2 regions of the Mycobacterium holstebronense genome follow, and region 1 is predicted to be linked to the other one. Evidence: riboswitches for the same ligand, from Rfam matches in the RefSeq annotation. Region 1 holds a riboswitch; the other holds the start of a gene.
What was found. Region 1 has a riboswitch for cobalamin ahead of RCP37_RS16520 (magnesium chelatase subunit D family protein). Riboswitches for the same ligand answer to the same signal wherever they lie in the genome.
Positions count from the first base shown of each region.

Region 2: it holds a riboswitch for cobalamin, as region 1 does, so the genes downstream of both, metE (5-methyltetrahydropteroyltriglutamate--homocysteine S-methyltransferase) here and RCP37_RS16520 (magnesium chelatase subunit D family protein) in region 1, are expected to answer to the same signal.

Region 1 covers NZ_OY726398.1:3,492,054-3,495,566, reverse strand. The annotation lists gene cobO (cob(I)yrinic acid a,c-diamide adenosyltransferase) at 1-39, opposite strand, end outside; gene RCP37_RS16520 (magnesium chelatase subunit D family protein) at 39-2,024, opposite strand; cobalamin riboswitch at 2,046-2,172, opposite strand; gene RCP37_RS16515 (dienelactone hydrolase family protein) at 2,219-3,028, shown strand; gene RCP37_RS16510 (hypothetical protein) at 3,088-3,354, shown strand; gene hsdR (EcoAI/FtnUII family type I restriction enzme subunit R) at 3,300-3,513, shown strand, end outside.
Region 2 covers NZ_OY726398.1:1,198,230-1,201,742, forward strand. The annotation lists gene metE (5-methyltetrahydropteroyltriglutamate--homocysteine S-methyltransferase) at 1-1,249, opposite strand, end outside; cobalamin riboswitch at 1,371-1,584, opposite strand; partial or broken gene RCP37_RS05680 (SDR family oxidoreductase) at 1,629-2,289, opposite strand; gene RCP37_RS05685 (thiolase family protein) at 2,404-3,513, shown strand, end outside.

The DNA.
Region 1 (3,513 bases):
GTTATCGTCGGGCACCGTCAACGGTTGTCCCTGCGGCATCAGGCGGCTCCTCTTCCGGTGGCGTCGCGGACGACGTCGGTCAGTGCCTCGGCGCTGACCTGCGGCAGCGGGACGTATTCGGCCCGCAAGTGCTCGGCCAGCGTGCGGGCCAACCCGAGCCGCATCCGGCCGCTCTCGCAATCCACCACGACCGCCGAATGACCCTGTCCGGCAAGCTGGTCGGCAGCCAGCACGGATCGCTGCACCGGGTCGGCCCCGGCGGTTGCGCGGCCGTCGGTCAACACCACCAGCAGCGGTCGGCAGGCCGGCTCGCGCAGCCGCTCCCGGCGGATCACCTCGGCGGCCTCCAGCAGGCCCTCGGCCAGCGGGGTGCGGCCACCGGCGGGCAACTCGTCGAGCCGGACGGCGGCGATCTCCACCGACCCGGTCGCCGGCAACACCAACTCCGCCTTGGTATCCCGGAACGTCACCACCGCTACCCGGTCACGGCGCCGGTAAGCGTCCAGCAGTAACGACAAGATCGCGGTCTTGACGTGGCGCATCCGCTCGACGGCGGCCATCGACCCGGAGGTGTCGACCACGAACAGCACCAGGTTGGCCTCCCGGCCTTCCCGGACGGCCCGACGAAGATCGTTCGCCTGCAGGATCATCCGGCCGCCGATCCGGCCCCGGACGCCCTGATGCGGCGCGGCGGCGCGCAGCGTCTCGAACAGGTGCAGTCCGCCGGTGTTACCGGACGCGGTGGCGCCCACCCGGCGACCCGAACTGGTGCGGGCCCTGCTGCGCCGGCCGGCGCGTCCCTCGCCCACGCCGTCGACGGAGAAAAGCCGTGCCCGGTAAGGGGAGTCGGCACCCACCGTCGACGTGGAGTCCGGCTTGGACCGGGGCGGCCCGCTCTGGTCGGTTGGTGTGGTGTTCCCGCCCTCCGGCGGACCCTCGGGCTCGGGACCGTCGGGTCCCGGACCGTCCGGGTCGGGTTCGGGACCGGAATCCTCCGGCGGCAGCAGCTCGTCGAGTTCGGCGTCATCGAGACCCGGCGCGTCGAACGGCTTGCGTCGTCGCCGATGCGGCAGGGCCAACCGGGCGGCCACCCGCAGATCCTCCAGCGTGACCGCATCGCGTCCCTGCCACGCCGCATGCGCGACCGCGGTGCGCGCACACACGATGTCGCCGCGCAGGCCATCGACGTCGAACGCCGCACAGATCTCACCGATCTTGACCAGCGAAGCGTCGGTGAGCGCCACCTGCGGCAGCAGTTTCTGGGCTGCACGGATCCGGGCCCGCAACCGCTCTTGGGCCGCGGCGTAGCTCGCGGTGAAACCATCCGGGTCGGCGTCGAACGCCAGCCGCCGCCGTACCGCCTCCGCCCGCAGCGCCGGATCGCGCGGCGCAGACACCTCGACGGTCAACCCGAACCGGTCGAGCAGCTGCGGACGCAGTTCGCCCTCCTCGGGATTCATCGTCCCGACGATCACGAAACGGGCGGCATGGGTCACCGAGACCGAGTCACGCTCCACGGTCAACCGCCCCATCGCCGCGGCATCCAGCAGCAGGTCCACCAGGTGGTCGGCCAGCAGGTTGACCTCGTCGACGTAGAGAATGCCGCGGTTGGCGCGCGCCAACAGCCCGGGTTCGAAGTCGACCGTGCCGGCGCTCAGCGCCCGCTCCAGGTGGATGGAGCCCACCACCCGGTCCTCGGTGGCGCCGACCGGCAGCTCCACCAGCCGCACCGGGCGGGTCTCGACAGCGACGTCGCTGGGGAACGGGCCGTCGGGGGAGAGCGGGTTCGCCTCAGTGGGATCGGAAGAGAACCGGTCGCCGGCCACCACGTCGATGGGCGGCAGCACCTGGGCGAGCGCCCGAACCAGGGTCGACTTGGCGGTGCCCTTCTCGCCGCGGATGAGCACCCCGCCGATACCGGGGGAGATCGCGCTCAGGACAAGCGCCAGCGCCATGTCGTCGAGGCCGCCCGGGGCATCCGGGTCGCCGCCGAGGACAGCGGGGAACGGGTACAGCTGTTGCATTGAGGCTCCGCTCGTGATGCCCAGTGTTGGCAACGCGAAGCCGGTATTCGGACTGACCGGGGCGCACCGGAATGCGCCGCGGAACACCGTAGCGGGCCTGCGTCGGAGTCACACCGACTTCCCTGGCACTTCGCGCCGATACCCTAACACCCATGGCGTGAGACGCCGACCTAGGCGAAAGGACTAGAGGACCGATGACCGCACCCGAAGCAGACTTGACCGGATGGGTCGCCGAGCCGTTCACCGGCGGCGGATTCACCCACGACGTGTACCGCAAGGGCGAGGGGCCCGGCGTGGTGCTGATCCCGGAGATCCCGGGGATACACCCGGGGGTGCTGGCGCTGGGAAATCACCTGGTGGACAACGGGTTCACCGTCGCGATTCCCTCGCTGTTCGGCGAGCCGGGCAAGGCGATCACGCCGGGTTACGCCGCGACCACGATCGCCCGGGCCTGCGTGACCAGGGAGTTCGCCGCGTTCGCCACCGACAAGCAGCGGCCGGTCAGCCAGTTCCTGCGGGCGCTGGCCCGTGATCTCAACGAGAAGACTCCCGGCAAAGGCGTCGGCGTGATCGGGCAGTGCTTCACCGGCGGCTTCGCGCTGGCAGCCGCGGTCGACGACGCCGTGCTGGCCCCGGTGCTCAGCCAACCGTCCGTGCCGATACCGCTGACGTTGAAGCAACGCCGCGACCCGGGGCTCTCCGAGGTCGAGTTGGGCGTCGTTGCCGACCGGGCCGCGGGCGGCGGCCTGTGCGCGCTGGGCCTGCGGTTCAGCGAGGACAAGATGGCGCCCGGCGACCGCTTCGCGACGCTCAAAGCGCGGCTCGGGGACGCTTTCGAGGTGATCGAGATCGATTCCTCGTCGGGCAACCCGCACGGTCTGTCTCGGATGGCGCACTCGGTGCTCACCGACCAGGTTCGCGAGGTCGACGGTCACCCTGCCTACGAGGCGCGCAAGCGGGTGGTGGAATTCCTCACCGAGCGGCTGACGTCGTCGGAGATGTAACAGTTCAAGCTGGGCCGATAGCTCTGGACAGGCCATAATTTCGTATTACACTCGAATCTGTGCTTCGGGTGGCTGAGTCTGCGCTCAAGCACGGCTATTCGATCGAGGAGATCTCCCACGTCTACGACCTCTATGTCTTTGAGGGGGTTATCGACGACGGTGCTGATCCTCCGAAGATCCTGACCATCGGGCCGGACAGTGCGGGCAACCTTGTTGAACTCGTCGGTGGTCGCCAGCCCAGCGGGGACCATTTGATCTGGCACGCGATGCGTTGCCGCCGTCAGTACCTAGGCCTGCTCCCGGGTGGCGGGGAGGTGATCACATGAAAGGAGACAGGCAAGACAACGATGCCGTTCCCGCGCCTGCACTTTCGGAGGAGCAGCTCGGTGCGCTCGCGGACGAGGCTGAGCGTGGCTACGACGCGGGTCGCATCACTCGCGCGTTGGGGCGCCCGCGCATAGGAGCCGCACCAGCCGTCGTGCTAC
Region 2 (3,513 bases), 2.3 Mb from region 1:
GCTGGATGCCCGCTTCCTTGATCTTGGCGATCTGGGAGCGCAGCGCCGCGTTGTTCAGTCGCGGGTCGGACTTGCGGGAGGCGACCGCGGCGTTGGACGCAGCGATCTCCGTGGCGACCGCGTCCCGGCCCTCGCGCAGGGCACGAGCCAAGGTGGCCACCTCGGTCACCTTCTCGGCGCCGAACGCCAGCCAGCTGCGCAGCGCGTCGTCCAGGCCGGTCTCGGGCTCCAGCGAGTAGGGCACGTGCAACGTCGAGCACGACGTAGACACAGCGACCGCCCCTACGGGGCCCAGCAGCGACGCCAGCTTGGCCAGCGCGGCCTGCAGATCGGTGCGCCAGATGTTGCGGCCGTCGACCACGCCGGCGACCAGCGTCTTGGAGGCCAGCTCCGGCACCGACGCGATCTTGGTGTCCGCGCCGTAGACCAGGTCGACGCCGATCGCCTCGACCGGGGTGCGGGCCAGGGCGGGCAGTCCCGCGCCCGGGTCACCGAAGTAGGTGGCCACGAAGATCGACGGCCGCTTGCTCAGCGCGCCGAGACGGTTGTAGACCTGCTCGGCCAACGCGGGGGCGTCGGCGGAGATGTCGGTCACCAGCACCGGCTCGTCGATCTGCACCCACTGCGCGCCGGCGTCGGCCAGCTTGCCCAGCAGCTCGGCGTAGATGTCGGTCAGCTCCTCGAGGCGGGCGATCGGTGCGTCCGCACCGTCGACGGCCTTACTCAGCAGCAGGAACGTGACCGGCCCGATGATCACCGGCCGGGCCACGTTTCCGCCGAAGCCCTGCTCCTGGGCTTCGGCGAGCTCGGAGAGCACCTTGGCCGGGTTCAGCGTGAACTTCGTGTCCGGGCCGATCTCGGGAACGATGTAGTGGTAGTTGGTGTCGAACCACTTCGTCATCTCCAGCGGGGCGATGTCCTTGTTGCCCCGGGCTGCGGCGAAGTAACGGTCCAGCTCATCGGCGACGCCGGCCACCCGCGCCGGGAGTGCGCCCAGCAATACCGCGGTGTCGAGCATCTGGTCGTAGTAGGAGAACGTGTTCACCGGTACCGAGTCGAGCCCGGCGGCGGCCAGCTGGGCCCAGGTGTCGCGGCGCAGGCCGGCGGCCACCTTCTTCAGTTCGTCCTGGCCGATCCGGCCGGCCCAGTAGCTTTCGGTGGCGCGCTTGAGTTCGCGGCGCGGCCCGATACGAGGTGAGCCGAGAACGGTGGCGGTAAAGGCTTGAACGGTCACGATTTGATCCTTCAATTGACGAGGGTGGGTCAACGCCAGCAGTCGCCCAGCTGATCCGGTCCCGTGCCTATATATAAAGCACTATAACCCTCAAAACCAGACGCCTATTCCGCGAGGCGTTGATCCGCCGGGCGCGGCGCGCCCAGCACAACGGGCAGGTATTCGGACTCGCAGGCGCGCACCGAGGTGCTCCTAATGGCCGTCGCTTCCCAGTCCGTGGGCGAGCCCGTGACCAGTGCTTATGACGGCGGTCGTTCCTGCATACCGCTGCGGGACAGTCCCGGATTCTCACCGGGTTCCCTCTTGCGCTCCATGGAAAACTGCGTAAACCGTGGTGCGCTCGATGCCGAGGCCGCCTGGCGGCGACAACGGCAAACCAGTTGCGTGATCGAGATTACTCGGCTCGACCGGCCGCGAGTGCCTCCGGGATCGGGGTCTGGCCGTCGTTGAACTCGATGGTGCGACCGACGGTCGACGTGTCGGCCAGGCACGCCGCGATCACCTGTGCGACGTTGCCGCGGGAGACCTGCCCCTTGCCGGTATCGGGGCCAACAGCGATCCGGCCGGTCGCCGGATCCAGGGTGAGCCGGCTCGGGCCCAGCACCGTCCAGTCCAGATCGGTGGCACGCAGATGGGCGTCGGCGGCGGCTTTGGCCTGCGCGTACGGAAAGAACGGATCGTCGTCGGGAACTCCGTGATCGGGACCCGCGCCGAAGTAGGACACCATCACGAATCGCCGCGCGCCGGCTTTTGCGGCGGCGTCGATGCTGCGAATGGCGGCGTCGCGGTCGACGGCGTAGGTGCGTGCCGGGTTGCCGCCGCCGGCGCCGGCGGAGAACACCACCGCATCGTGGTCGGCCACGAGTCGCGCCAGGGCGTCAGTGTCGAGCTGCTCGATGTCGGCCACCACCGGAACCGCACCAGTGACCGCGACCTCCTCGGCGTGGTCGGGGTTGCGGAACACCGAACTGACCTGGTTGGCCGCTATGGGCGAGGATGCGGGCGAGCAGCAGGGCAATCTTGCCGTGGCCGCCGATGATCGCGATGCGTGCCATGGATTCGACGGTACGCGGAAGCCTGGAGTGACCCCCGTTGACGCCGGCCGAGCGCGCCGGTCGACAATCGAGGCAACAAGACCCGAACGAACTGAAACGAATTAAGGAGCACCCATGGCTGAAGCCGTCATCGTCGAAGCGGTGCGCGCGCCTGTCGGCAAGCGCAACGGCGGACTGTCCGGGGTACACCCGGCCGAGCTGTCCGCCCAGGTGCTCAACGGGCTGGTCAACCGGGCCGGCGTGGACCCGGCGCTGGTCGACGACGTGATCTGGGGTTGTGTCATGCAGGCCGGTGAGCAGGCCTTGGACATCGGCCGCACGGCGGTGCTGAGTGCGGGATGGCCGGAGAGCGTGCCCGCGGTGACCGTGGACCGCCAGTGTGGATCCAGCCAGCAGTCGGTGCACTTCGCCGCCGCCGGTGTGATCGCCGGACACTACGACGTCGTGGTCGCCGGTGGCGTCGAGTCGATGTCGCGTACCCCGATGGGTTCCTCGCTGGCTAACGGCGGCCGGCCGTACGGGGATTCCTTCAAGGCGCGCTACAGCCAGACCCCGAACCAGGGCATCGGTGCCGAGATGATGGCCACCCAGTGGGGGTTGAGCCGTACCGCGCTCGACGAGTTCGCGCTGGCGTCGCACGAAAAGGCCGGTGCCGCACAGGATGCCGGCGCCTTCAAGGACGAGATCGTCTCGATCACCGACTCCGAAGGCAACGTCGTCAGCGAGGACGAGGGCATCCGCCGCGGTACTACGCTGGAGAAGATGGCCCAGCTCAAGCCCGCCTTCAAAGAGGACGGCGTGATCCACGCCGGTAACTCCAGCCAGATTTCCGACGGCTCGGCGGCGCTGCTGTTCATGTCGGCGGCTAAGGCACGTGAACTGGGCCTGACCCCGCTGGCTCGGGTGCACACCGCGACGCTGGCCGGCTCTGACCCGGTGATGATGCTGTCCGGCCCGATCCCGGCGACTCAGAAGGCGCTGCAGCGCTCGGGTCTGAGTGTCGACGACATCGGCGTGTTCGAGGTCAACGAGGCGTTCGCCCCCGTGCCGATGGCCTGGCTGGCCGAGATCGGTGCCGACCCGAAGAAGCTCAACCCCAACGGCGGGGCGATCGCGCTGGGCCACCCGCTCGGCGGATCCGGCGCCCGGATCATGACCACCATGCTTTACCACATGCGCGCCAACGGAATTCGCTACGGTTTGCAGACCATGTGCGAAGGCGGC